DNA from 4 places in the Metabacillus litoralis genome. Region 1 is predicted to be linked to each of the others. Evidence: riboswitches for the same ligand, from Rfam matches in the RefSeq annotation. Region 1 holds a riboswitch; each other region holds the start of a gene.
What was found. A riboswitch is a leader RNA that binds a small molecule or an ion and turns the genes downstream of it on or off. The one in region 1 is predicted to bind cyclic di-GMP.

Region 1 (7,674 bases):
CTTCCTTCGAATCTCCGGCAATAACGGAAACAGTATAATCTCCATTTGGTAAATCTACATTAAAACTTGTTTCTTGTGTTGAAATGAAATCGGACTGTAAAGCATCAGAAGTGCCATTATCTCCTGAAACGACCTTGGATGGATCTTGAAAACCATATCCAATTTCCTCGCTATAAGAGGACTCCTCTGAAACCTTGCTATATCCATCTTTTACCGCACTTGATGAGGTTCCAAAATCAAATTTTTTCGTTACTACATTTTCCTCTGCCTTTGCAGCTTGAAAACTAATAGGAAAATTAGATAATACTAGCATGGCACTTAATAAGATTGCAGCCTGCTTCCTACCTCTTCTCTTACCTTTCATAATTTCACTACCTTTCGTTATTGAAAATAGTCGCCTTATGCCTTGTCGTGATGAACGTATCCCTCCCTTTATTCCATTTTGAAAACCCTTACAATTTTACATGATAGATGTTGTCAGAATTTTAAGATATATAAATTTCAGACATTCTCGTTTAAAAAACAGATATGATTTTTATGTAGTTCTTTATACCTCCCTATATTTCGCTGTATTGTAAATCCTTTTTCTTGGTAACTTTGAAAATATCATGACAAAAGGCTGATTAAAAAGTTAAACGTATAGGTATTTTGTTTACATCCCTTTTTTATATCATTTTCTGGTAAATCATCTCAAATTAATATTGGTTTAATCTCATTTTGAGATATATAATAAAACCAAGAAGTTCAGGAAAGGTTTACACAGCGTAACTTCTTTAAATTAGGAGGATGTAAAATGAGCCAACAAGCTAGAGATTTCAAAGTGAATGATTTACTAAAAAAACATAAATTCAACGAAAAAGAAATTGCTGAAATGGATGATTCACAAATCGAATATTTTCACTGGCTCTACTTTGAAGATTCTGTTTACGATTATATGTAAGTGTTAATATAGTAGATAATGAAGCTATTGTGCTCTGGCACAATAGCTTTTTTAGTTTTAAATTAATAATTTTGGTCTTTGTTGTGGATATGAAGACCATTTGCGGTGGTATTGATCGGAGTTTTGGTCTTCATCGAGGTTATGAAGACCATTTGCGGTGGTTTTGATCGGAGTTTTGGTCTTCATGAAGGTTATGAAGACCATTTGCGGTGGTTTTGATTGGAGTTTTGGTCTTCATTGAGGTTATGAAGACCATTTGTGGTGGTTTTGATCGGAGTTATGGTCTTCATCGAGGTTATGAAGACCATTTGCGGTGGTATTGATCGGAGTTTTGGTCTTCATGAAGGTTATGAAGACCATTTGCGGTGGTTTTGATTGGAGTTATGGTCTTCATCGAGGTTATGAAGACCATTTGTGGTGGTTTTGATCGGAGTTATGGTCTTCATCACGGTTATGAAAACCATTAATAGCTGTTCCGAATAAAGTATTGGTTATCATTAACTCGATCAACGACAGTACAACCTCTTCCCTTCCCTCATTCGTTGTTCATTATCCGACAGGACGTGCTTTACCCATCTAGCTTTGTAAACAAGTAAGACTACTATTCTCTTTAAACAAATGAAAAAAGACCAGACCCCCAGTTAACTAGATAACTAAGATTCCGGCCCTGAATAGATTCATTTTCTCAACTTCACACCATGCTTTTCTTCATACATCCTTTTATCTGCTACACTATATAGTTCATCCATGATTTCTCCATCAAGAGGATAACGACTAATACCAATACTAGCCGAAAGAGTTATTTGTTCTGAATCTGATCGTTTCATGGGGATAGCTAATTGCTTGCGGATTTGTTTGATAATGGATTCTGTTTTATCAATCGTTAGTAATAAAACAAATTCATCACCGCCTAGTCTTGCGGTATGATGCTCATTTCCAGCTGCTTCTTGTAAAATTGTTGCAAGGTATCGTATCGCATGATCACCTGCTTGATGACCTAATGTATCATTTATTTTCTTTAATTTATTAAGATCTAGCAAAACAAGGTCAAACATTTCTTTTCTGCTTATAAGCTCTTGAATTTTCATCTCAAAAGCAGCACGGTTTGATAAGCCTGTTAAAGTGTCATGATATGCAAGATAATTCTCATGCTTCACCTTGTTTCTGGCTTCTGTAACATCTTTTACAATAACAAACTGAAGTGTTTTTCCTTCTAGTAAAATAAAATCGGAGTCAAACGATAAAATTATTTCTTGCCCTTCTTTATTCACAAATGTTAGTTCTTCGTTTGTAAGTCTAATTCGTTTTTGAAAAAATGTTTGATGTGCTTTTATAAACGTTTCCTTATCAACTCCACTTAAAAAAGTTAGGATCGAATTTTGAATAAGTTCCTTGTTACTAACACCTAAATAATTGGATACCTGAGGGCTAGCCTCATGAACAATCGCATCTTCATCCATAAGGAGGATCCCAAGTGGAGATCGCTGAAACAAGATGTTATATCGTTTCTCATACGATGATAAATAATCATATTTTGCCATACTAAGGAAAATGGCGTATGCCCAAAATAATGAACCGTGCGGAATCAAGAAAGTGATAAAATTAAATTTCGTATGCTGTAAAAGAATGGAGCCCACTAGCATCGTTATTGTCCATACAAAAAATGAGAGCATTCCTCTGAACCATAGTTTTGCTGCTTGATTTCCCTTTTTCATTTCCTTTACGGCTAAGAATAGGTTTACAGCAAGATAAGCAAAATCAACAATCCATAATATAATTAAGCCAGGACCCGGAATAAATGAATTTTCAACCTCTTTTAACATCCATGAATCAATTGGAATCGTTGCGATCATAACTATTCCTGGAATAAATAATAGCTTAAAGAATTTCCCGTTTTTTCCCTTATACATATTTGCATTCATTAAAATGAGATGTAAGGATAACAAAGCACCAATGGCTATAGATCCATTTATCCAATAAACAACAATTTCATTAATATATTTAGGAAAAATTAGGGAAGCAGTAAATACTCCGGAAAACCAGAGAGACGAAGATAGAAATAATAAGCTACATGTCATATGCTTCGAACTGTGGCGATTATGACTATAGACCATACCTGCCAGAAAAATAAAGATTGTTGCCGGAATAAGATACATTATACTAAAAAATAAAATTTGCAGAGTCCTCACCTACTAATTATCGCTAAATGGTGTTAAAACCTGTCGGCACTAACCATATATCCCTCTAAGAAACCGATTTAATTAAACAAGTTAGTTGAATATTCTTAGAATCTCATTACAAGAAAGCCAACACAAAACAAAAAAACTGCTTAGCACAGCAGTTTTATGTAAAGATATGTAACCCGGCTGTCGTGCTGTGCGTAGACCCGTGGCTTTGCGTCCTATGCTTTCACATAGTTTGCCAAAAAATATTCTTTTAAAGTAGTATAGTCTATTATTACTAGAAATGAAATAGCTATTTTTTTACATATATGAGTCCTCTTTACCATAATTAACTAAGAGTATAGCGAACGATGTCGAATTGTTATTGTTTACTTCACAATGGTTACGACTTATTATTAAGTCAAAGATAAATAATCAACGTTGAGTAAACAATATTAAATATCGAGGGAGAATGATTAAATGGCGTATATTAAAGCGGATAATATCCAAAAAAGCTATGGTAATAGAAAGGTTGTAAATGGTATTACACTTGACATTAAGAAAAATGAAATTCTTGCTGTAATTGGCCCTAATGGTGCCGGAAAGTCAACAACCATTGAAATGATCGTTGGGTTGCGGAAAGCTGATCAAGGAAACGTTAGGTATTGGGATGAAAAATATAAAACACAAATTGGCGTTCAACTTCAATCTGTTCCCTTCTTCCCTGGCTTAACCGCACTTGAGAATTTACAGCTGTTTGCAGCATTTTATAAAATACAGTTATCAAAGGAAGAAACAATGGAATTGCTAACTCAATGTGGCTTAGCCGACTGTAGTCATACCGATGCATCAAAATTATCTGGTGGTCAACAAAAAAGATTGGCGATCGCTGCAGTACTTGTTCATGATCCTACCATTGTCTTTCTAGATGAACCTTCAGCTTCATTAGATCCAAGGTCACGATTAGACATCCATCAAATCATTCGCAACCTTCATACAAAAGGAAAAACAGTTGTGTTTAGTTCGCATGATATGGATGAAGTTATCAAGCTAGCAACAAGAATCATCATGATCGATCAAGGTCGAGTTATCGCTGAAGGTGATGCTTTACACTTATGTGAAACATATAAAGTCAACAATCTTGATTCGCTTTATTTAAAACTCACTTCGAAGGAGGAAGTAGCATGGTAAACACAATTTTTCGATCCATGTTAGTGACATCATTAAGAGATAAAATTACGTTGTTCTATTCATTTATGTTTCCACTTGCCCTCATCATTGGATTAGGATTTTATTTCAATGATGGTGAAATGCCGGTCAAAATTGTTTCTGGAGTCACCGCTATTAGTACGATTTTTTGGGGTATGCAAGGAATTGCCTTTCAAGTTCATTTTCAACGAAATAAAGGCGTGTACAAATTTTTAAAGCTCACACCAATGCCAACGATGTTATTTGTTTCAATCATGATCCTTGCAAGAACAGTCATTGGGATAGTCGTGAACATGGTTGTTTGGGGATTTGGAATGTTGTTTTTACAAATTGATATTACCTTTGGTTCCTTCTTAACAACATTTCTACTAATTGTGATTGGCACCCTTTGTTTTACAAGTATAGGCTTTGTTATTTCAAACCTTGCGAACAATGAAGGACAAATCAATATGTTCTCAAACCTGCTACAATTACCGATGATTTTTATGAGTCAGTCGTTCTATTCGTTGCAAAACGCACCAGACTGGGTCAAAATAATTGGAAAACTGTTACCTTTTGAACATTACGTTAAAGGATTAAGAAACGCTATTACGTTAGATGGAAGCATTACTCTAGCACTCATCATCCCACTAGCTTTTATGATTGGCTCACTAGTCTTGTCTACTTACACATTCAAGTGGGAGTCGAGCACAACGACAATGAGTAAGAAATCAAAGAAGCTTGCCTAATCTTCTTTACCTCTTACATTGGATAATGCTATACTAATACTCAATATTGAGTATTTTGCGTTGAGGTGAAAGAAGTGGCACGTTTAATGGTATTAGGCATTCTACGAACAAAGCCAATGTCTGGCTATGAAATACAACAAGTTTTACAAGTAAGTCAAACAGATCGTTGGGCTGGGATCCTTCCTGGCTCCATCTATCATGCATTAAAGAAAATGGAAAAAGAAGAATTAGTAGAGATTGACTCAATGGAGCAAACAGGACATCGAACGAAGGCCATCTACAAAATCACGTCTAAAGGTGAAGAAGAATTTGTGAATTTGTTGAAGGAATCTTTATCAGCCCCTTCTGTTCAGCTACCAACACAGCTTTATACAGGGTTGAGCTTTATTGCAAGCCTAGATAAACATGCTGTGCTTGAAGCACTTCACTCACAAAAGCAAATCATCGAAAAGGAACTCGAGCAACAAAAACAAGGAATGCGATCAAAAAAGCAATATATTGAGATTGACGAGATCACTTCGTTAACGTTTCAAAGCATTTTTAAGCAATATGAGCTGCAACTTGAGTTTCTTGAATCATTAATTAATGTTTATGAGAAAAAGTAAAAAAGGGAAGAATCCGCTCTTCCCTTTCTTAGTGTGGCTCTATATGGATATGAACTCTTTCAATATTATACATATCTCGAAGTCTTTCCTCGATTTTATCTGTAATGCCATGTCCCTCCACTACTGAAAGAGTGGATTTCACAAAAACGATCGCATCAACTGTGGTTTGATTTCCAGAAACGCGAGCCTTTATATCTTTTACGAACGTAACTCCTGGTGTATTTTTAATCGTTTCTTCTATTTCTTTTAATTTCTCCGCATCATAGCCATCTGTTAAATCATGAACAGCTTCTTTAAATATTCCGTATGCAGTATGAATAATGATTAGCCCCACAATCCCTGCAACAATAGGATCTAAAAAGCCCCAACCTAAATAAGCTCCAACAATCCCGATTACGGCACCTATACTCACTAAGGCATCAGAACGGTTATCCTGTGAAGCAGCATAAAGTGCCTTACTTTCAAGTTTTTTGGATAAATTACGATTATATCGATAAACAAAAAACATGAAAATCGCACAAAATAAAGCAACAAACGCTGTAAACAGCTGTGGTGTAGTCTCTGCCGGAGATCTTAGATTATTAAAAGCATCGACAATAACTTGTATACCAACTGTAAACATAATGATCGAAGCAATTAACGAAGCAATTGTTTCTGCTCTAGAATGACCATATTTATGATTCTCATCAGCAGGCTTTTGGGCAAACCTTAGTCCGACTAAAACAGTTACAGATGCAATGACGTCCGTTAAGTTATTTAATCCATCAGCTTTTAAGGCATCTGAATTTCCCATATAACCGGAAATTAGCTTAACTGTAGATAGAAAAACATAAGCGGCTATGCTGATCCATACACCTTTCTCGGCTTTCTTTAAATTAGTATTTTCCATCTTTTCCTCCCACTACGACCTAAAACTTATGTAAGTATATATAGTCATTAGCTTTTATTGGGTATTTTATTACTTGAAGGAAAGGGAGAAAAAAATAAAAAACTGCTTGGTGAATGAAACACCAAACAGTTAAGGTGAAATTTACTTTAAACTTTTTTACGTAGTTCCCTTTTTTGAAATAAATTTAATGCCAGTGTAACTCCCGTAACCCATATCCAACTATAAACAATGGAAAAAAGAAGAATAGATAAAATAACACTCCACCCAATATTCGGTCCTACAGATGGTCCTAACACAGGAAATTGTGCAACAGTAAGAATAAAAATAATGCCCAAGAAAAGTGCAATTCCTGAAGATAAAGCAATAGTCATTTGTTTTTTACATACCTTAAAACCTATCCCCATTACAACGCCTAATAGTCCTTGTGTCATTAGATAAACATATGCCTCACTTGGCTGTATCACGCACAATAAAAGGAAAATAATGAAATAGGATATCGCTCCACTACCTATAGACACCAGTGATGCTAAGATGATGGGAAGTGTTGCTAAAGCACTAATAATGAATCCGAATCCTCCCAGCATACCGAAAGCACAGCAAATGGCTCCAACAACCCCTGATCCTACACCGTATAAAACCATTTTTAGTAAGCTTGTTTGTTGATTTTTCCAAGGGTTAACCAAATGTAAATCACTTTTAACCCTACCCATCCTATAACACCACCTATTCATTTTTTCTGGTGTGTTTAAATCTCCATCAATAAGGTATGAAGAAGTTGGGTGAAATAGAATGACTCTAGAAAAGGTTCAGCCTTGCATTGTAAATATGCAAGAAGGATGATATCGAAACAAAGTTACATGAAAAAAGAAACTGTAATCGACAGTTTCTTTTTCATGTAAAACAATTTGCAACGATATTTACATTTCTATAAGATAAGTAAATAAGGATTTTCTAAATAATAAATAATTCTTCCCAAAAACTCAGCAGCTGGTGCTCCATCGATGATTTGATGATCAAACGTTAAGCTTAGTGGCAGTTCTTTGCTCTTCATTACTTGACCTTCATCATCAAGAGTGAGTTTTTCTTGAAGACTTCCCACCCCTAAAATACCTGATTCAGGTGTATTTAGAATTGGAGTGAA
Region 2 (7,674 bases), 280 kb from region 1:
GACTATTTTCATCCAACACGTTATAGCCATCCACTAGTCTATGTCTTAGGTCAGGATGGTTCAAATCCACGCCACTATCTATAACAGCAATTATATTTTCGTCACTTCCTGTGGAGATGTTCCAGCCTGCTTCAGTTTGAATCATCGGTAAATTATATTGATAATCTCGGTAAAGCAAATCATTTGGCTGCTGATTCTGCATGTATAAAAAATTTGGTTCAGCATAAATAACATCGTCTCTTTTAGAAAAATAAGAAACTAAATCAAACGGACTTTTAAGATCAGATTTAAAAATATAAGAGGTATGATGACTACTTTGAAGCTTTCCGTTAATATCTCGGCTAATTTTCGCCAGCTCTTGTGCAGAAAGGGAAGCTTTAAATTTAACCGTAACTTCATCATGATAAAAATGACTGCGTAACCGTGGACTGTGATTAATGGTTAAAATAGCGGGATGATTATTCAGTTCCTGTTCAAGGGTCTCATTCAATGTAATTGAATCAATTTTATTTATCTGATTCTCCGTGTTTGTATTAAGATGCTTGTAATTTGATTGTTCAATAGTAGGATTTGAGGTAAGATTATTGCTTGATTGATTGTGATCCTTTCTTGTATTACTAAGGGTGATTGTACCAATGATCAGCAATACAATAACTGCCGTTACAACTAAACCTCTTATTTTCATTTTTAGCTCTCCTTAGTAGATATTTATTTACCAAGATAGTTTCAGCCAAAAACTAATTTATATACGAATATTCATCCTGATAAGACCAAACATAAAAAAAGATCTATTAGTATGAAATAGAAAAAAGGAATCAGCTTAAAAACTAACTCCTTTCTTGTCCTTTATCATTCGATAACGCTGATCATGTTTCCATTTATGTCGGTTAAATCAAAACGCTTAGGCTCACCTGTTCTTAAGTCAGATACAACGACCTTCTTTTCAATAAGCATATTTCTAACTTCTTCCACATCTTTTACAACATAATTAAATGGGGTGTATGTCGTAATAGGTTGAAAGTCAGGAATTTGGACAAGATGAAAACCACAATTCGGCGCAATTGAAAGCCCGCACATTCTATCGTTTTTCCAACGTAAATCAAAAGAAAATATTTCTTGATACCATAATAATGATTCTTCAAGATTCCTGACAGGAAGAAATACAGCATCAATACGCTCAACAAATTTTCCAGTTACTTGTTCCGTCATTTAACAGATCTCCTCTTTCGCTAAAATTTAATATGTAAAAATGCCCAAAATTAGTAAAAATAAGGCAATTATTCGATCCTAAAAATACATTTTTAGTAGTGAATATAGTAGTACTGTCCTGATTTAGGGTCGTACTGAAATAGGGAGTAAAAATCTTCTGGCTTTACTTCTTCTTCATAATCCATATCAATTTGAACATATTCCCATTCCTCATCTGATAATTGATCTATCGTTAAGGATATATTTTTGTCTGCTAAAAGCTTTTTAATATTTAAGGAGTCTTTAAGGTTATACTTAAAGTAAGTAAATGGCCCAAATTCCTCAGTATCACCATTTTTCAAAACAAATTCAAACTTCCATTTAAAGCTGCTGCCGGATGATTTTTTAAAACCATCACTAGTTATTTTCCCTTTTAAATAGGCATGTTTTACATCAGACCATGGAATTTTTTCTTTTTTTCCTAAGGTACTGATAATGAGCTCATCTTGATTAATCGCTTTATAATCATCATTTATCATCACTGAAATGAGGATGGTAAAGATAAGATTAATAATAAACGTATATCTGAGTGAATGTTTACTGTTCTTCCAACCTAACACAAAAATGCCGGCGAATGACATAAATGTTATAAGTGAAACAAATACAATCGTATAACCTAACCATCCTTCTGAAATATTTGCAAAATAAATATTCCCTGGACCTGCTAGTCGCTCCAGTTTATTGCGACCCAATGAATCTACAAAATTAAGTAAAATCGGGGTTATGATGGTGATTAATACATATACTCGCACTCTTTGATTAACAAACAAAGAGCGTAAATTAGATACCTTAAATTTAATAGCTGATTTTCCTTTAAATAATAAAAGTGCAAGAATTAAGGGGAAGATCCCTAATATTAAATACATAATAAGTGTTATAACAACGGGTTCTCCATAACCCAATCCAATTGATACAGCGCCAAAAATGACTGAGATGATCAACAAAAGGACACCAAAAAATTTCCTTATCTTCATTATCAAAGATGATACCCCCTTCCCCTTTTATACGGATGAGTATCCATTGAGGATTCAGTAAATGAGTAAACAGTCCAAAAGTCGGAGTGTAGGTTCTGGGATTTTTATAACAGAGGTACTTTGTTTTTAGGTCTTGTTTACTTTTCGTCCATTATTATTACTTGTTTTTCCTAGAAAAACAAAGGCAACAAGCAACGTAATCATACTACTAACAAAGAAGCCCACTGCGTATGTAGAAATATTCCCTTCCGATACTCTATCATTAAAATCCTAAAAAATGGATTCCGATACCATCACCATCAATATTTGTTCCAAACGACCTTAATTCTAGTCCTTTGTTTACCAACTGAAAAGCAATGAAAATAAGAAAAATAAAAACAATCCAACGAATAATTGCATTCATTTTATAGCCCACCTTTACAAAAATAAGAAAGTTACCATTTTTGATGTAGCTTTTTCGTGACACTAAATTCGCAAGTAATCAGTATACCCGGTTTTATTAATTTGAGATAAAGGGTGATTTTTGTATGTACTCTAGACTTTTAACTTGGTTAATGATAAAAGTCGCTATATCTTGATTTGTTATTGTAGTACCCGGCATATCTAATAGATTTTCTTTTATAAATCCCTTTTCCATGCCATCAACTATAAATGGAAGCCTAATTAGTGTCCACTTAATTAACGTGTTACGGCTAAGAATTTGCCATTCCTTTTTCTTATCGGTCATCATATTAGAATAGATACATTCAAACATCTTTGCTCCCACTCTATTCATAAAGCTCTTTTTATCTCCATTAATAGTTAAAGAGCCACCTGTAACCCCAATATAACGATCAATTTGTAATTCAGCCATTACCTCAAGTATCATTTCCGTTACATTACTATAAATCGGTTTCTCTCTGATTGGCTGGCCAAAAGAATTAATAACTACTTGACAATCTATTAGTAGTTTTTGAATATCCTCCAATTTTTGCACATTTCCTTCTACTATCTCAATCCTTTCGTCTCTGAAGCTTAACTTTGCTGGATTTCTAACAAGCATACGGACTTGATAACCGTTTTCTAACGCTCTAGAAGCAAGATAACGTCCTACCTTCCCCGTCCCACCAATTATAGCTATCTTATAAGACTTATCCATAACTATCCCTCTTTTAATCAATTTAAGATCACTTATACTCTGTTTTAGCTTAAGTTAAGACTCAATATCATATAAAAACATTTAATCGTTCCTAATATGGTGTATCTTTAAGTTAAACCAAATAGATCGCCAATTCTTCTTCGCTATTCGATCTTCATAAACCTCTACACGTTCTTTTGATTCTAGAAAGAAAGGTGTTGGCTTGACTTCTAAATTTACAACATCATTAATTCCGTGTGGAGCTATTAATTTTATATGGCCTTTTTCATCTAACTTTAAGCCAAGAGATGTAGCTGTTTCTGGAAATTTTGATATCGCATCTACAGAAGATAAATATGGAGGTAAATTACTTTTTAAATGCATTCTTGCTTCGTTCTTTACCGACCAAGGTACATCTGGCATTATGGTTTTTAGTTTTTCCTCAAGCATCTTTTCCTCTACTTCATTTATATTAGTAGAATCAAAGTAGATCACATCAACATCTGGAAGTCTCGTCCTTTCATTAAAATGATGAAGCGTGTCCCATATTTTTGAGCGAATAAATCCAGCACATATCCACCAATCCGGTAAGCCTAACATTTTTACAGATCTTAAAATCTCCATCATCCATTTATCCTGTTGTACAATTGAAATAATTTCTTTCTCATTCATTCTAAAAACCCCTATAAAAAATATGTAAAATTAACTTTGATATCACCAAAAATAATCATGCTATTTGATATTTACATTCGCCATTTTACCAATTAATCCCTTTCTTTTTTAACATAAAGCTATGTTAGTAAGATATAGTAAATAAGAAATAATAATTTTGTAGAATTTTGTTGAAATATAGGATAAAAGTCTTTAAAATCCTATATATAGTTGATAAAGGCAAACTTATCGAAAGGTAAGGACGCAAAGCTACGAGTCTAAAGTCTTAAAGACTATGACAGTCGGGTTGCCAATAGTTTATAGATTAAATAATGATTGATTGGTAACCCATTTATTAATGGGGGGATTATTATGAAGGATACTGAGATACAAGCTGCAATTAAAAAATTTAATCAATTATTAATGAGGTACCCTGATTCAAAGGAATCATCATTTTATTTTACTAATTTTCTTAAACAATTTCTAAGAGTGAAGAGCACAGCATCAGAAATTTGTTTAGTCTCATTTGTGACAATCATTGAACATGAAAAGCCAGAAGTATTCTATGAAATTCGTAAACGTGGAGAATATGATAATGTAATGAACTTTATCATCCATCTTACTACTGACTACGAGAAGGCTAAAAGTGATTTGAACAAACTAGCCAATGGTTCAAGAGAAATAGTAATTGTCCAATAAGCACTGATATTTTGAAGCATATCGTTATATAAAATACTAAAGTTTTATTTGTATTTTGGCATCTATAACGATTTTTAACGATCATATATTGATAAATTTTAAGGAATGATTAGAATTGAGTAATGAATGGATTAAATTAGTTGAGCAGTTAGAAAAAGAAGGAATCACACCAAAAGACGCAAATCAAATGATCCGCGGATACCAAATGATTAAAATGGTAATGAAAACCGTAAATGACATTGGAGAAGAAGAAGAATAGGATTTTTATCATTTGACGCGATGTAACTAAAGAGTACTTTGTTTACATAAAGAAGACGATCATTTATGAAAAATGATCGTTTTTTTATTACGTATACCAAGCATTTTTAGGTCTGTTTTCAGGGAAACCCACTTTTTCTCGATATGCTTTTCTCTCTTCAGTGAAATCAAACCATTGCTTATGGCATTTCGGGTTATTAGCATAGTGAACAACACAGCGAATTTGATCTTCAACACAGCTGTCAGTCCATACAGTTAACTTTTGTTCTAGTTCATCAAAAAGAGCAGCAGGATTTTTATCTTTGATTTCTGTTAATGAAAAAATATTTAATTTATAAACCAATTTTTCAGCTAATTTGTAACCAATAGAGGGTACAGTTTGAAATTCTGCTAAACCTTTTAAAGCTTTAGCTCTTGTGTTCGATATATTCAACATTTGTGCAATTTGTTCTGTATCAAAAGTATATAACTCATTTACACGAACTTTTACTCTTCTAAGCTGGGATTTTTCCTCGTCAGATAGAAGCAATTTAATAGATACTCCCATTATTCTCCTCCTATTTTGCAGCCAGACCTTCTTAATTTTTATATAGAGAATTCTTTTTCAGGCAATCCTAATATGTCTGTATTTTCTGGAACACGACCAAGCTGACGTAACATTGCAACTATTTGTCCCTTATGATGCGATTCGTGTGTAATTGAATGGAAAAGTAATTGATGGGGAGTTTTGCTTATAGCCCCACTGCCAGCTTTCCAGGCAGGCTCTTTTTCAATAAACTCATCAAGTTTGTTTTTGAATTGTTCGAAAACTTTCTCTACATAGTCATCAGCTTGTTGAAAATAGCGTTGAATATCATCTATTTTCATTTTATAAATAGTTTCCTTTGCAAGTAAAGGAGATGATGTTTCTGAAAGGACAAAAGAGCCTAACCAAGCATGATAGCAGCCCGCCACATGAACAAGAGAATCTCTAATACTCTTAAAACCAAAATCAAACTCTTTCGTCATATCCTCTTTATTCAGTTCTCTACACTGATCTAACAAAATCTGACGTGTTTGTTTGACCCATTCATATTCTATCTTCTCCATAGATCCTCCCACCCTTTTCCACTGGAAAATTTTTCTTATTATTATACACTAATATACATGATCATTACACCTAATGAAGATGAAATCTATCCTTACACGACAATCCATAGATTCTTTTATTTTAATTAAATATACAAACTCTCATAAACCAGAGCACTCTTATCCCAACTATTCGTCTATGAACAGCGTATACTATGTATGTATAATGCCATACCTCTAATCCTAATCTAAAAGTAAGACTTCATCACCTACTTGAATTCGTCCTGTTTTTGTAACAGAAGCATAAACCCCAAAATGATTATTTCTTTCTTTTGCAACCGTTTTAAGTAATGTGGCATCCTTTTCAGCATTTTCAGGATTAACTGTAATAATCATACATCTCTCGCAATGCCTTTTTAATTTTATTTCAACTTCATTTCCAATTTTTATCTGTCTGTTAAACCATTCCTCTTCAATAAACGGAATTTTTTCATTCAAGTCTATTAGTAAATTCGGTCGGAAACGTCTGTGTTCCACATTTGTTTTTCCCCACATTTCCTTTAATCTATTTAGGGAGGCATCCGTTACCAGCTGAATATGTTCTTCTTCGATTGCTCCTAATGGTACGTGTGACGGGGTAAACGTAATCGGTGAAATTTTACACTTAGATTTTTCTTCTATTTCTTTCGTGAGTTCTTCATTTCCCCAGCTAAACACCTTGCCTTGCGGAGTAATTACTTCAACATTTGGATAATCTTCTTGCGATTCCTCTCCAACAAATCTTGCTTTATATCTAGCCATTTCAGGAAACTGCGTGATCGTTAAAAACTTCCCTTGTCTCGTTTTATCTAAAAAGGCATGACTACGGTCTCCGTATAAACCATATTCCATAACTTGTGTTTCTTGTACATTCTCTCCATAAAAGGATTTTACAGGATGGCGAATAATTTCTTTAATATAACCTATTAACATTGTAATACCTCTCATTATTTTAATTTTTGATACACTAAAAGTATAACAACATTTGGTAAAATACGCCTTTCTTTCATATAGCGTTGAACTACTTTCCCCTCAACCCTAAATCATAAAGCCTACTACTTGATATCCTTCATAATCTCTCATATTTAAATGTTCCTGACAATTAATATGAAAAAGAGTAGTATTTTCATAGATACTACTCTTTTCTGTATGTGTGGCTCATTAATCCCTGAATTCAGATTAATGCTCCCTAAACATTTATGTCATGATTAAAAACTAATCTTGGTATACTTTTTGAGCTTCATATTTAAATCCACAATACTGATAATTTTGTTTTTTGTACATTTCTCTCGGAGTGTCTTCTCCATCTGCTATTAAAATTACCGTCTTTTCGGGAAATGTTTCCATTACAAATTTTTGTAGTCTACTTGCTATTCCTTTGTTTCGGAATTCTTCTTCAACAGCTAGGTTATCTATTTCTGCCGTTTCACTTGAGATAATGATATCAACATAGCCTGCTGGATTTCCTTTATAATACGCCAAGACCTGCAGAATATAGGGTTCTTTAAATTGACGTTTTATAAGGTCTTTTTTTTGTTTTGCAAACTCACTTCCATACTCTAAATCATGCTTATACTGGAGAGCAAGATATAATTCTACGTTTTTTTCTGTCACTGCTTG
Region 3 (7,674 bases), 1.3 Mb from region 1:
CGTAAGCTGATGCTGACTGATGCTGGAGAAATTGTTTATAAACAAGCTCTTAAAATTTTAGGAAGCACAGACGAACTTTCTAGATTATTAGATGATTTAATGAATCTCCCAACCGGAGAAATTAAAATCGGAATTCCACCTTTAATCGGAACTCTTTTCTTTCCTACTATTGCAAAGAAATTCAGACAGCTTTATCCTGAGGTTTCCTTAGAATTAATCGAACTTGGTGCTAAGAGGATTGAACACTTAGTAGAAGAGGGGCAAGTTGATGTCGGGATGATCGTCTTACCAACTGATGCTCGCAAGTTCAATATCACACCGTTTATTAATGAAGAATTTATGCTTTATACCAACAAATCTCACACATTGGCAAACGAAAAGAAAGTTAACCTCCAACAATTAGCTGAAGAAAACTTTATTTTATTTAATAGAGAGTTTGCCTTACATGAGCTCATCATTAACCATTGCAAGGAAGCAGGTTTTCATCCAAATATCGCTTATGAAAGCTCTCAATGGGATTTGATCACTGAACTAGTCGGAGCTGAATTAGGAATAACACTCCTTCCAAAATCAATTTATGAAAAAATGGATAGCCAGTCTATTAAGATGATCCCCTTAGCCTCACCACCAATGTGGGAGCTTGGAATTATTACAAAAAAAGATCGATATCAATCGTATGCGGTTAGAGCGTTATTGGAGTTAGAAGTGCCTGTCACTTCCCGATATTTGTAGAATGATGTCAATAAAACCAACCTTATTACTGTGCAGGTCTTTTCAAAAATGAAAATAACCTACTCCGGAGAATAGTCTCTCCACAGTAGGTTATTGTATTTAGACTTGGCGTCTCTGTTTTATTTCCTCAATGGCATCTTCACGAACTTTACCAGAGAATTTGATGAAAAGAATTGGAATGGCTGCAATGATACCGATTACAGCTGGAGCTAGCGTAAATCCAGCAAATATTCCATTAACTGTTTCTGCAGTTTGACTTTGTGAAGCAGCTTGATATCCAATAAAGGTTAAGATAAAACCAACTACTAACCCTGTTATTGCTCCTTGACACTTACTTGTAAAAGATTGTACTGCGAAGGAAATAGCTTCAAAACGGTTTCCAGTTTTCCATTCCCCAAAGTCAATGGAATCTGCAATTAACAATGAAACGATTGTTGAGTTAATTAAAGCAAATAATAAGGTGATACCATTTAAAATAAAAACAAGTGGTAAGTTGTCATAGCCAATTAAGAATAAACTTAAAAGAACTACAGCATTTGCAATTGAACATGTTAGAAAGATATATTTCTTTTCAAATCGCTTTGTTAAAGCTGGCACGATAATTGGAATTAAAAAGACAATTGCCAACGCAGGTACATTTAACATCGTCATATATGAAATACTACCTAAGTTATTAACAGCAAAGTAGACTGAAAGTGATTGAGAAATTGGCATTGATAGTCCTAAGAAAGCAGTTAATAGCGTTAGCTGTAAAGGTCTATTCATTTTCAAATAAGCCAATGTTTGTTTTAAACTAATCGTCTCATTACTAGATTTAACTCTTTCCTTACATGTAAAGGCCATAACTAACATAAAGATTAGTGCTAAAACAGATGCATAAATAGCTAAATTTGAGTAACCTCTACCCGGATTTATTCCATCAACATAAGCTACAATTGGCCCTCCTACTAGCATTAGAAGAATTAATCCTACAAGTGTTGAAACACGGGCTATCGATACTAATCTTGTTCGTTTTGTTTCATCCTGTGTCATGACAGTTGAGAAACTCCAATATGGAACATCGAAAAATGTAAATGCTAGTCCCCATAAAATATAGAATACTAATAAGTAAGTGAATTTCCCTGAATCAGAAAGATCTGGACCATTGAAGAGAAGAATTGTTAATACAACCCAGATGATACTACTTACTATTAAATAAGGTCTAAATTTACCATATCGTGTTCTTGTTCGATCTACAACGATACCAGCAATTGGATCTGAAATGGCATCAACAATTTTGGCAATAAAGAAGATTGAACCTACTGCTAATGCTGATACTCCAAAAACATCTGTTGCATAAATCATTAGATAAACATTAATAAGACCAGATAGTAAAGAGTTGCCTAATCCACCTCCAATATAAGAAGCTGTTTCTCTCTTTTTCAATTCTGTTTTTTGAGTACTTTCATAGTACAAATCATAATTTCTTGCTGTCTCCATTTTATTACACTCCTTTACTTGTTGATTTCACAATTGTAGCGGTTTCATCTTTAACCTATATTACTTCACTTTTAAAACTATAAACTCAAATACTTAGTTAATTAAACATATAGTAACTAATGACTAGATTGTAGTTCGAATTTCTTAAGTTACTTACATATTAGCAATCGCTTTCAAATAAAGTAATGTTAAAATGAAAGCGACTTCTTACTCGAATCAAAGATTCACTTTAGTTAATAAGATGAATTTCTTTAAAGCACAAGAAAACTACATTAATGCACCAAATATCTTCTCCTTATGCATTACATTTTGTTTCCAAAAAAAAGAGAAACAGTATCTGTTTCTCTCATAATTATTAGACTTCTCTAACTTCTGCGTTGGTTAAACCTGTGTTTCTAGCTAGCCTGCTTAATTGTAGCTTTAATATTGCATTTCCATTAATATTAAAAACAACTTTTTTGAATCCTGATTCCTTGTACATTCTGTAAGAACTCTCCAAGCTTGGAATCATTTCAGGTTTTAAAAGATCCATAGAAGTACAATCTATTTCTAGCACATACTCGCTAGCATTGATACGATTCACTTCATTGTTATAATCTCTGACGAAGTTTTGCACATCAGTAGGTGTAAATGTTCCTCCGACAAACATATCAAAAATCTTCGTGCTTGAATTTACTTTCATTTGATAACTTCCACTTGCCATAATATTGCCTCTCCTCTTTGTCATGTGTGGTCTAGATGAATAACCAAAAGAAACAATACATTTTTGTTTGATTCTGTAACTTGGCAATCATAGCTATAGCCTTAGACCCATAGTTTTGCGTCCTTATTTTTCAATAAGTTTGCCTAATTGACATCAATAAGTCTAAAAGACTAGTTAAATGTACCTATATATTATTATACGAAAAAGAAAATAATTCAATATATTTTTTTCTTTTAAATTTTCCCCAATCTATGTACAAGTTGCCATGAAACCACTTTAACTTACGAGTTTCCCTTTACAAATTAAAAAAGCAAGCAGAATTAGCCTGCTTACCTTTGTAGTCCTTTACACTGACTCCACCATGCTTCTTGTTTCACCTTTAACAAACTTCATAAACAAAAATCGAACAAGTGGCCCCATAACAATAAGCTGAAGCGGAAATGCTAAAGCAAAGTTCTTAGCTACTGTAGACAGGTAGCTTTGTAAAAAAGAATCTGTTGATAGCCCGTTCGTTAAATAAGCAGCAATTACTCCATAAAGTGACATGAAAATGACCATACCCAGCACCATAAAGAATGAAATAGACAGGATCATAAAAATTTTCTTAGACTTATCAAATGGCAAAGATAAGGCAATCTTCTTCGCAAAAGGACCAACTAAAAATAAATCAAGTAACAATGCTACAATAAATGCACTTAAAAGTTGAACAAGTCCTTCTATAAATGAAATTTCTCCAAGCATTCCAGTAAGAATCATATTATAAATCCCCATCACAATGACCATACCGGTACACATCATCAAACCAAAATAAATCCCCTCTTTTTTCGTTGTTGGCAAATTACTCATCCTTCCTGTTGTTTGTGCTTTTGTAAGTATATCGATTATAAAAATTCCTCGTAAGTGAACATTTTGTGAACAATAGAGATTATTTAAGAACATAGAGGAAACAAAAAAGGCTTCAATCCATAGTTGGAATTGAAGCCTTTTTGCTTATTATTTGAAGAATTTAATTAATAAAGATGACACGCAACATACCGTCCCGTTGCCACTTCCTTCAGTTGTGGTCGCTCCTCCTTGCAAACTTGCATACACTGTGCACATCTTGTATGAAAAGCACATCCACTAGGCGGATTATCAGGACTAGGAACATCACCCTTTAAAATAATTCTCTCTCTTGCTCCACCTACTTTAGGGACAGGAACTGCTGATAACAATGCCTGTGTATAAGGATGCAGAGGTGCTTTATATAAGTTTTCTTTATCGGATAACTCTACCATTCTGCCAAGATACATAACTCCAACTCTTGTACTAAAATGCTTAACAACACTTAAATCATGAGCAATAAATAAATAGGTTAACTTAAATTCCTCTTGTAGATCACGCATTAAGTTTAACACTTGTGCCTGGACAGAAACATCTAATGCGGAAACAGGTTCATCTGCGATAATAAGATCGGGCTCTAGCATTAAAGCTCTCGCAATTCCTATTCGCTGACGCTGACCACCACTAAATTCATGTGGATATCGATGGGCAAATAATCTATTTAAGCCAACCTTCTCGAGCATTTCATCTGCCTTTTCTTCACGCTCTTTATTACTATATAATGAATGAATTTGGTATGGTTCCATCAAAATACTTTTGATTGTTTTTCGTGAATTTAAAGAAGAATAAGGATCTTGAAAAATCATTTGCATGTCTTTTCTATATGGTCTTAGTTCTTTAAAAGACATGTTAGATATGTTTTTACCTTTATAAAGGACCTCTCCCTCGGTAGGCTTAAACAATTGAAGAACAGTTCTACCTAGTGTAGACTTACCACAACCACTTTCCCCTACAAGACCTAATGTTTCACCCTCAAATAATGAGAATGTCACATCATCTACAGCCTTTACACTGCCAGCTTCTCTACTTAAAATTCCTTTTTTAATAGGAAAGTATTTTTTAAGATTTTTAACTGTTAATAATTCCTCCATCACCCTACGCCACCGTCCTCACTATAAAGCCAACAACATGTAAATTGATTGTCAGATATTTTTAGTCTTGGTGGAATCAACTGATAACAAGACTCTGTTGCATGTGCACATCTTGGTGCAAATCGACAGCCTGCTGGCATTTCTTCAGGCAATGGGACAGAACCTGGAATTGCATGTAAACGGTCTTTTTCGTCCGATAAACTAGGGATCGATTCTAACAATCCTTTCGTATACGGATGCTTTGGATTATTAAAAATTTCAGCAACTGTGGCTTCTTCAACAACTCTACCAGCATACATAACAATGACTCTATCACACACTTCTGCTACAACCCCTAAATCATGCGTAATTAACATGATTGCTGTATTAAATTCCTTTTGAAGTGTTCTCATTAAGTCAAGAATTTGTGCTTGTATTGTCACATCAAGGGCAGTTGTTGGTTCATCTGCGATAAGTAATTTGGGATTACAAGAAAGAGCCATTGCAATCATTACCCGCTGTCTCATCCCACCAGAAAGCTGATGCGGATACTCAGTTAAGATTTGATTTGCTCTTGGAATCCCAACCTTTTCAAGCATTTCGGCTGCCTTAGCATTCGCTTGTTTCTTATTTAAATCTGTATGATTGCGAATCATTTCCACCATTTGATAGCCAATTGTAAGTACCGGGTTTAAGGAAGACATTGGGTCCTGGAATATCATTGCGATTTCATTTCCTCTTATTCGCTGATAGTCTAAATCAGATAACCCGTTTATTACTTTCCCATTAAATTCGATGCTGCTATTTTCACCCAATTGACTATATTCCTTTGGTAATAATCCCATCACCGAAAGAGAAGTAACACTTTTACCGCATCCTGATTCTCCCACAATTCCAACTGTTTCTCCCGGCATTACATTGAAGCTGACCCCATTAATCGTAGAAACATATTTGCGGTCTTTTTTAAACCTTACTTCTAAATCTTTTATTTCTAAGAGAGCGGTCATTTCTATCAGTCCTCTCGCTCCGCGAATTCGTTAATAAACTCAACTACTTTTAAATCAACAAATCCTTTTTCTTGCACTCTTTCATCAAAGTTTTCGATAAGATGGAAGGAATAAATGGCCTCAAATAATTCCTCGTCTGTAGCATTATCTGATTTTAAATAGTCTAGTTTACGCAATTTATTAGCAAGCTGTTGCTTAAGCTCACCTTCTACAGGTACAACATCCTCAGGTAACGTCCTTTCAAAATATAGTTGATGTAAATGTAATAGTCTTTGCAGTTCTACGACAGGCTCCTGATGATCATCAACACGTAAATCAATATAACGGTCGGTATAACCACCATATCCTCCATTTTCTTTTACAACTAAGAGTGATGCTGATTGTTTACCACGACTGTCACCGCCTGCTTCTTCTCCAGCAAGTAAAGCTTTTACTAGCCTAGTAGCAAGTGTTCCTTCTGTTTTCTGGAATGTTTCACTCATTGCCTTTACTGTATTTTCATCAACTAGTATGTTTCCTTGACAGGCAAAGTTCTCTCCGGCAATCCCTCCTGCCCAATCAAAGCATTCTTCACCAGTGAATGTTGCACTTTTCCCATTAGCATCAACAAACCCTACCTGTCTAACGCTTAACTTCTCGTCTCCTTTTGTTACTTCTTGTAATGCTTCTTCTGCACTTAATCCACTTTCCATTAATTGAAGTCCTTTTATTCCATAATCCACATTTACCCAAGATTGAGTAGCTATTGCCCCAACTCCTGCTTTGGCATAAGGAGCTAATGACCCAACTGAGAGAAACTTTGAAGCAACTGCAACACCATGTTCTTTTGTAACCGGATCATATCCTACAATAGAAAATGTATTAACAAAATCACGAGGAATTTTATTCATCTTTTTCATGTCATCATCATCCTTTTTTTCTTATTTTGATTTTGGATCAAGTGCATCACGTAATCCATCTCCGACTAAATTAAGTGAAAGAACAACTAAAAATATGGCAAATCCAGGTAACAAGCTCACATGTGGGGCAACACGAATAAATTTTTGCCCCTCACTCAGCATAACTCCCCATTCAGACATCGGTGGCTGTGCACCTAATCCTAAAAAGCTCATGCCTGAAGCAGCGAGAATCATCCACCCTATGTCTAAGCTAGCTGCAACAATTAGTGGAGGCAAGCAGTTTGGTAAGATATGGTGAAAAATAATATGACCATGTCCTGCTCCTAACGCACGCTCTGCTAAAACAAATTCCATGTTTCGATACATAAGGGCACTTCCTCTAACGATTCGCGCGTAATAAGGAATGCCTACAATACTAACGGCAATCATCGTATTTAATAAGCCAGGTCCTAACGCAGCAATGATCGCAATGGCCAATAAAACATAAGGGAATGCCATTAAGATATCCATGAACCTCATAATGACTCCATCAAAAAAACGTTGAAAATATCCTGCAATTAAGCCTAGTATTGTTCCAAAGAATAAGGCAATCGCAACAGCAATAAATCCAATCGCTACCGATACTCTTCCTCCCCAAATTAACCTGCTTAACAAATCTCTTCCTAAATCATCTGTTCCTAAAATATTTCCTGCCGTCCCTATCGGTTGGAGACGATTACCTAAGTTCACCTCATCAGGATCCTGGATAGGAAGAATCGGGGCTGAAAGTAGGACAATTGCTATAACAACCAAAATGATTAATCCTGTTATTGCAGCTTTATCTCTTGTTAGCTTCTTAATAGCTATTCGCCAAGGTCCTTGAGCCTTCTTTGGCTTCTCCTCTTCTATCTTTTGATAAGGAG
Region 4 (7,674 bases), 2.1 Mb from region 1:
ATATATCATCTTACTATAGGTTGCTTCTGCCGTATAAATTAATGGGTTTGTTACATCCCTCATACTATTCCATCTCTTTGGGAATAGGTAAAAAACCTACTTCGACCGCATGTGTTAACATACGATGTATGAAATCCTCATCAGGAATAGGAAAGATAATGCCCTTTTTATTAAGCGCATTTGTTGTAGCAGGACATGCATATACTAAAGGTGAATTCTTTGCTCCATCACCCTCTAATCCTGCCATCGCCAACTCTAATCCCTCTTGATTTTTCGGATTATCATTATATAACCAGTCCTCATAGACGTTTAGATCAACTAGCTCAATAGGATAACCAAACGACTTAATACTGCTTAACATGTCTGCATATGACACATTATGAGGATTACAAATATGAAAAACCTTTCCAACAGATTGATCATCTAAAGCTAATGCAACAATTGATTTACTAGCAATATCAACCATCGCAAAATCCATATTTGCATCTACCTTTGGAGCTTTACCTAGTAATATAAAACTCTTAATCATGCGATAGACAGCATTAGAATTAATGTTTGTCTGGAACTTACCTGATTCAAAATGACAAGTTACGTTACCTGGTCGATAGATTGTCACTGGTATGCCTTCATGATAAAACTTTTCTACTAGTTTCTCAGACTTTAATTTACTGTTCGTATAAAGATTTGGAAGATCAGGTGCATCTGAAATATTTTCAGACGTTATGAATTTGTCCCAATATCCCTCTAAAGCCAGTTCTTCCGGAATTCCGATCGTTGAAACATAGTGGAAACGACATCCTTGATCTTTAGCAATTTGCAGTAGATTTTCTGTTCCTACAACATTGGACATTGTAAAAGATTCTTCACTCCCAAAATGGCGTACATCTGCACCACAATGAATAATTGAATCAATTTGTCCCAATTTATTATGATCTTTCACATTTAACCCTAAATTCTCTTTACTAAAATCTCCAACAAGGAGCTTTATTCTCTTATGAATATTCTCATCATCCAGTGATCCCGTTGTAGCATAGTAATTTAATGTTGATTGAACCTTAGACCATCCCTCTTCTTCGCTAGATGCTCTTACTAATACATAGATCACATGTGTAGAAGCATTTAACAAATCTAATAAAATATGAGACCCCAAATACCCTGTAGCTCCAGTTAAAAGAATAGTTGTTTGTTCTTTCAGTTGAACTTGTTTATTTGTAGATAAAGTTATTGGATGCTCAATAAGTTTAATTTTTTTATTAAATTGTAAAGAGTCATTTACGTTCGTTTCATTCGTTTGATTTGTTAAAATATACTGTGATAATGACTCAATAGTAGGATTCGTAAAGAAATCATTTATTTTCAATGATTTATAATCTTTCTTCAGAAGAGTTAACGCACCTAATACCTTAAGGGAATGACCACCTAACTCAAAGAAGTTTTCGTCAACCCCAATATTCATTATCCCTAAGACCTCTTGCCACACTTTCAGGAGCTTAGCTTCTACTTTATTAGAAGGCTTCTTCTTATCCTCATCATATGAAGCTGAATTCTCTAGTGGTAACGTAATTAAATGGTTGCGATTGACTTTAAGTGTAGGAGACAATGGAATAAAAGGCAATTCAATAAAATAAGTAGGAATCATATAGCTTGGTAGACCGTCTGAAATAATATCTATAACTTCTTTCTTTGTAGCACGATGACCTTCTTTTATTGAGTAGTAAGCAACAAGGACTTTATCACCATTTACTTCCTTTGGAACCACTGCCCCCTCCTCAATAAAATCGGCTCTAAACATTCTATTCTCTATTTCTCCTAATTCAATCCGATAGCCTCTTATTTTGACTTGCAGATCAACACGTCCTAAGAACTCAATATCACCAGATGGCAATAATTTCACTCTATCACCAGTGCGATAAACAACTCGATCGGAATAAGGAACTTTAACAAATGCTTTTTCTGTTTTTTCAGGTAAGTTATGATATCCTTCTGAAACAGAAATGGAGTCAATTAACAATTCTCCTTCAACCCCAACTGGATTCAACTCCAAATCATCATTTACAACATAAAACTTATAATTTGAAAAAGGTTTTCCAATCGGTACATTTTCTACTTTACTATCCTTTTCCCCGTCTACTCGATAGTAAGAGGCAGCAGCAGTTGCTTCTGTGGGTCCATATAAATTAACAAGTTGAACATGCTTAAATTTGTTATGAAATAAGCGAACCACTTCACCTGTTAATGCTTCACCTCCAACACCAATCATTTTTAAGGAGTGAGTTTTTTTCGTATCATCTTCATTTGCATAAGTAGAAAACTGTTTTAATGCAGTGACTGGAAAAGCCATAACATGGGTAATTCCATATTTCTGCACAGTTTCAGCAAATGCAGACACATCAACACGTTCCTCTTTTGTTAAGAAATGTAATCTTGCGCCATTATAGATCATTGTGCACACTTCAATAAAAGAGGCATCAAAAGACAACATAAAAAATTGTGCTAATACATCCGATGGAGAAATAGCAAATTCACGTTTCAATGCATAACCAAAATTAACAATGCTTTCATGGCGAATTTTTACTCCTTTTGGCGTACCAGTTGATCCTGAAGTATATATAATATAAGCAAGGTTAGAATTTTCAACAACGACCGTTGGCGCAGTATTCTCTTCTGAAATATCTTCAATAGATAGATAAGGAACGGCTGATTCTATCATTAAATTAGCTAAAATATCTTTTTGTTCTTTAGATGTTAGTACAAGCTTACTCGAGGAATCCTTAATAATATATTGATTACGTTCCTCAGGATTTTCTGGTGTTAATGGCACATACACTGCCCCAGACTTCATAACTCCTAGCATCGCAATAATTGCTTCAATACTTCGATCCATAAAAACCGAAATGTAATCGCCAATTCGAATTCCTTGTGAAATCAGATAATTAGCAACCATATTCGATTTCTCGTCTAAAGCCTTAAACGTAATTGTTCGATCTCGACCATCTGAAACAGCTATATGCTCTGGATACATGGTAGCTGTTTCCACAAAAACATTATGTAAGCCTATATTAGTAGGGAAAAATTGGTCTGTATGATTAATTCCTGACCATAAGTTCTCATCCTCTACTGATAGTACCTTCACAGGCTTTTGTTTGACTAATGTTGTCATCTATAAACACATCCTACTTATTTATTTGAAAATAACCTTAGTTTTTAAAATGATCCCTCTGCAAAGTTTTTAGCACCAAAAACCTATAGAGACTTTTTCCCTATAGGCCTAGTGAATAATAAAGAATTTTAAGTACTATACTTTTAAAGTTGATACAGCTTCTTCAAGAGTATCAATTACCTTTTTCATATCCTGTGCCGAATCAACAATTGTATCAAATGAAACCTTCTGGGCCTTGATACTATCTGTTAATGAAATAACTGTATCGCTATTTTGTGTTGTTAAATCTGTAAACTGTTCAAAAGTAGCTGTAATTTGTTGATTTTCTGCAGACATTTGTTCTGTTGCTGCAGATATTTCATCCATTTGAGCAGACACATTGCGCGCAGAATCAAGAATATCAGCAAAAAGAATTCCTGTCTCTTTTACAAGAGACACACCAGCGTTCGCGTATTTGACCCCATCATTAATTGAAATAACAGCTTCTTCTGTTTCTTGTTGTATATAATCTATCAATGATTTAATTTTTTCTGCAGAACCTTTTGATTGTTCAGCTAGCTTTTTCACTTCATCAGCAACAATTGCAAATCCTTTCCCATGCTCCCCTGCTCTTGCTGCTTCAATGGAAGCATTTAAGGATAAAAGACTTGTTTGCTCAGAAATACTTGTAATCAGACCAACAATCGAATGAATTTCATTAGAACGTTCATTAAGATTTCGAATAAGTTTTTCGGAGTTTTGAGACGATTGATTAATCAATCCCATTTGTTTTCCTACTTGATCAACTGAGTCACTCCCTTTCATTGCAAGACTCTCAGTTTCTTTCGATCCTTCACTAACATTAGAAATATTACGAGCCACTGTCTCTACTCCAGCAGACAATTGTTGTAATGAAGAGGAAATCTCATAAGCAGATCCACTTTGAGATTCAAATCTTCCTGACATTTCTGACACGTCAGTAGTAATACGATCCATTTTTTCACTAGTATTACTTACAGAAGTGAACAATGAGTCATAGTTACTTGACGTATTCTTCGAAGCAGATCCAATCGAATTAATTAAACTTCTTATATTATCAACCATCACATTAAAGCTTACTGCTACCCTACCTATCTCATCATTCGACTCTTTTAATCTCACATCGTAATTACCTGCTGTGACAGATTCGATCCCACTAGCAAGCTCACCGATCGGTTTATATAGTTTTCCTAATAAGAAATATTCCAGCACAGCAATAACTAAAACGACAATTAATAGAATAATTCCTACAGTCATTAAGATATTTCTTTGGCTATCGACAAAGCTTTGTGCATTAAAGTCCATTCCGTAATAAGCATAAACCTCACCATTTTCATCCACATATGGTTTGGCAACTGTAATCCAAGTTCCTAAACCATCTGAGTAAATATCAGAAACCACTATTTCCTTTTCAGCCGTAAGCTTCTTTACTAGCTTGACAATATTATCAGGCTGACCATACATATCCCCAACTGTTAAATCCGCTTCCGCTTTAAGTATGTCTAATAATTCTGTTGGTGAAGCAACTAAACTCGTTTCTGAACCATTTTCCAGCTCGGTACCAAAGATATAACCTTGTGCAACTGAAGGTTGGTAATTTGATAATTGATCAAAATGACTGATCAAACGCTGAGCAGCTTCACTACTCTCATCATCTGTTTCCATTACTTCCATTACATCTTTAGGATCAATATCCTGTGACCACGTTTCAACAGTTTGTTCAGCATCTGTTACAAGATTCTGTAACATAAACTTAGAATTAACAAAGTAACTTACCCCCGTTACTAAAATAGCAACTAAAGTAGTCGTGATGATACTAAATAAAATACTTTTTGTTTTTAATGATATATTAGAATACCATTTCTTCATTGTTGTACACTTCCCTTAACTTATTAATCAAATTCTATTGCGAAATAACAAAAAATTGCTACAAGTATTCTATCGGCTATATCATCAAATTGCTTAACTCTTTTAAAAATAATCTTTGTTAAACTTGGTTGGTGCTTTCACTGAAGGAAATCGTTTTTGCTGACAGTCAGGGAGTCTAATACCATTCACTTCAATCAACAAAGTAGAAAAATCAACATAAAGCTATAAAATAGCCTAAAAATAAAAAGCTACTTCAATAAGAAGTAGCCCAAAAGAATCACACAATCCCCGTAGTAATTGAATGAAATGCAACTGGCTGACTTATACTTATGTCTAGTATTTAGTCCCTATAGTTTTGCGTCCTATTTTTTCAAATAGTTTGCCTATATTAAATTAGATATATAGCCCTAAGTAATATATCATACTTTTCTCATAATTGGTATACGGAAATAATAATACTGAATATTCCGATAAATAAACGAAGGTGTCATAAGTATAGATTTTGGGACACCTTCCGGGTTATGGTATAGATGCTGTAGATGAATCTTCTGAAATGATTATGCATTAAAAGTAAAAAGGAGTGAGCATCAAGCTACACTCCATAAAGAGAACATTCAAGAAGATATTGAATTGTGCGTATCCACTTTAAGCTGTTTTGCTAATCAAACCGAGGTAACTAAAGAGATGTTACATTTCAAAGCAAACAGTGTTACATTAAACTATTAAAACATTACTGTCTAATTGAAGATCTACTAATTTACAACCCTTCTTGAATACATGGATGTATCATCGCCGTTAAATATCTCATTTTACGTTACACGGTAAAAATTAACAGACACGGCACTTAGCATAGATTTATTTTCTAGTGTCATAGGTGTAGCTTCATCTACCATAGGGGTAATCGTACTTACAAACAGTGATTTGCACAGCCAAGTGTATTTGTCATGTGAAACCTCAAACTTTGGGCAAGTTCTAGCATAACCAGTAGGTGGAAGTTCTTGTAAGTTTATGATCCCGTTGTTCATTACGTAGATAAGTGCGTTGTCATCTGTCTTTAGTGTATATTTAGCTTCTACTTCCATTATTCCATCTGCCCTAATTAACTGCCAGTCAGCTCCACCTGGAACAACTATTCCTTTTAGGTTTTTTCCTTCGAAAGTTCCTCCTGTTATCGGTGCTATATTCCGAATACCGGTTGAGACTGGGCCAATCTCTAATTCTTTGCTAATCGTCACATACGCATGAAATACAAATTCTAATCCAATCGATGACAAGATGAATCAACTCCTCCTAGTTAACTATTATGAAATAGACCCTCGCTTTTAATAGAGTACAAGCCGTAGCCCTCTTAGTTCATAAGGACCTTACCCGACAGGCAGTCCTGACCCTTTGCCAAGTGCTTGTTATTTTGTTTCGGCTATTTTTTCAACGGTAACGGTAGATATGCTGGATTTCTTGACTCTTTGATTAGTCTCAATAAGTCCAAAACTTATGATAGCTACGAGGAAAGTCGCTATCGCGGATACAATCATGACGAAAGAGAAACCATGGACGTCAGCTAAAGCACCTGAACCCCCTACAATAAAGGAACCAAAGATTTCGCCCACTCCAATAATAATAGCGACTGAAGTTGCAGTTAGATGTGGTGGTACCGTTTCTTGAGGAATGACATTAAAAAAAATAGGCGTTAGAGTTCCCAACATTCCACCGAATAACATTAAGAGGATAATCCCGAAAGTACTGACCGGGAAAAAGTATAAACCAAGTGGAGCTAATACTCCTAAAAGGGCGAAAATAATCAATGTCTTTTTTCTACCAAAATAATCTGAAAACATTGGTATACCAATCGTTGTAAGGATTCCCAAAAGCCCCATTGCAGACATTATCATTCCCATTCTTTCAATAGACATCTGCCCTACCGAAGTCAAAAATAGTGGTACATATGAATAGAAAATCCAAATACCTCCCATACCAAAAATTGCAATAAGCATGCAGAGAACATATTTCTATATTTGAAAATGTCGGTAAAACTTGTTTTTTGCTTTTGCTCAGTTTGGTGGATTTTGTCAGGACTTATTTCATTAGTAAACAGATATACTAGTAATCCTAAAATTAAACTAGGAATACTTATGATGACAAACGCCCAATGCCAATTAAGCATAGAAATAGTCTGAGTCACAAGAATTGGACCAAGAGCAACAGCGATAACAGCGACTCCCGCATTGACGATGCCTGCATTTCGTCCAAAGCGTCCCGGGGAAGATGCAGAAGCGATCATTAACATAGCCAACGGATAAATTGGTCCTTCACATACACCGACCAAGAATCGTATGATTAACAGAGAATGATACGAGTTTGCAAGCCCTGATAATGCAGAAAATACAGCGGTTGCCAGGATAGCTGCAATTAATAATGGCTTTCTTTTTCCAGTTTTGTCAGAAATCATACCAATTATAGGCCCTGAAATAGCAAATCCGATTGTTTGCCACATATTGATTTGTCCAACTTGCCCAGTTGTTAATTCCAAATCTCCCACCATAGCAGGGATTATATAGGACAATGCTGATCTATCTAAAAATAAGAAACCCCATGCAAAAAAGATAAGAATGACTAGTCGATACTCATAG

Region 2: it holds a riboswitch for cyclic di-GMP, as region 1 does, so the genes downstream of both, D9842_RS07635 (hypothetical protein) here and D9842_RS06385 (sensor domain-containing diguanylate cyclase) in region 1, are expected to answer to the same signal.
Region 3: it holds a riboswitch for cyclic di-GMP, as region 1 does, so the genes downstream of both, D9842_RS00240 (hypothetical protein) here and D9842_RS06385 (sensor domain-containing diguanylate cyclase) in region 1, are expected to answer to the same signal.
Region 4: it holds a riboswitch for cyclic di-GMP, as region 1 does, so the genes downstream of both, D9842_RS22090 (methyl-accepting chemotaxis protein) here and D9842_RS06385 (sensor domain-containing diguanylate cyclase) in region 1, are expected to answer to the same signal.

The regions. Positions count from the first base shown of each region.
Region 1 covers NZ_CP033043.1:1,334,161-1,341,834, forward strand. Annotated here, with positions in the region: gene D9842_RS26490 (rhamnogalacturonan lyase family protein) at 1-364, opposite strand, end outside; gene D9842_RS25720 (hypothetical protein) at 794-940, shown strand; gene D9842_RS06385 (sensor domain-containing diguanylate cyclase) at 1,618-3,129, opposite strand; cyclic di-GMP riboswitch class I at 3,294-3,373, opposite strand; gene D9842_RS06390 (ABC transporter ATP-binding protein) at 3,583-4,293, shown strand; gene D9842_RS06395 (ABC transporter permease) at 4,287-5,039, shown strand; gene D9842_RS06400 (PadR family transcriptional regulator) at 5,114-5,644, shown strand; gene D9842_RS06405 (cation diffusion facilitator family transporter) at 5,673-6,533, opposite strand; gene D9842_RS06410 (hypothetical protein) at 6,680-7,243, opposite strand; gene D9842_RS06415 (dihydrolipoamide acetyltransferase family protein) at 7,459-7,674, opposite strand, start outside.
Region 2 covers NZ_CP033043.1:1,612,247-1,619,920, forward strand. Annotated here, with positions in the region: gene D9842_RS07605 (S8 family peptidase) at 1-685, opposite strand, end outside; gene D9842_RS07610 (VOC family protein) at 850-1,209, opposite strand; gene D9842_RS07615 (MFS transporter) at 1,302-2,228, opposite strand; gene D9842_RS26265 (hypothetical protein) at 2,485-2,625, opposite strand; gene D9842_RS07625 (NAD(P)-dependent oxidoreductase) at 2,722-3,360, opposite strand; gene D9842_RS07630 (nucleotidyltransferase family protein) at 3,442-4,011, opposite strand; cyclic di-GMP riboswitch class I at 4,220-4,305, shown strand; gene D9842_RS07635 (hypothetical protein) at 4,363-4,689, shown strand; gene D9842_RS25755 (hypothetical protein) at 4,805-4,948, shown strand; gene D9842_RS07640 (helix-hairpin-helix domain-containing protein) at 5,036-5,494, opposite strand; gene D9842_RS07645 (DinB family protein) at 5,533-6,036, opposite strand; gene D9842_RS07650 (MOSC domain-containing protein) at 6,259-6,987, opposite strand; gene D9842_RS07655 (GNAT family N-acetyltransferase) at 7,270-7,674, opposite strand, start outside.
Region 3 covers NZ_CP033043.1:48,954-56,627, reverse strand. Annotated here, with positions in the region: gene D9842_RS00250 (LysR family transcriptional regulator) at 1-732, shown strand, start outside; gene D9842_RS00245 (MFS transporter) at 832-2,211, opposite strand; gene D9842_RS00240 (hypothetical protein) at 2,567-2,914, opposite strand; cyclic di-GMP riboswitch class I at 2,986-3,068, opposite strand; gene D9842_RS00235 (DUF2798 domain-containing protein) at 3,260-3,751, opposite strand; gene D9842_RS00230 (ABC transporter ATP-binding protein) at 3,925-4,887, opposite strand; gene D9842_RS00225 (ABC transporter ATP-binding protein) at 4,887-5,873, opposite strand; gene D9842_RS00220 (DUF1028 domain-containing protein) at 5,879-6,763, opposite strand; gene D9842_RS00215 (ABC transporter permease) at 6,794-7,674, opposite strand, start outside.
Region 4 covers NZ_CP033043.1:4,513,586-4,521,259, reverse strand. Annotated here, with positions in the region: gene D9842_RS22100 (4'-phosphopantetheinyl transferase family protein) at 1-63, opposite strand, end outside; gene D9842_RS22095 (non-ribosomal peptide synthetase) at 65-3,160, opposite strand; gene D9842_RS22090 (methyl-accepting chemotaxis protein) at 3,296-5,047, opposite strand; cyclic di-GMP riboswitch class I at 5,352-5,441, opposite strand; gene D9842_RS22085 (DUF3237 domain-containing protein) at 5,857-6,321, opposite strand; gene D9842_RS22080 (MFS transporter) at 6,451-7,017, opposite strand; gene D9842_RS22075 (MFS transporter) at 6,972-7,674, opposite strand, start outside.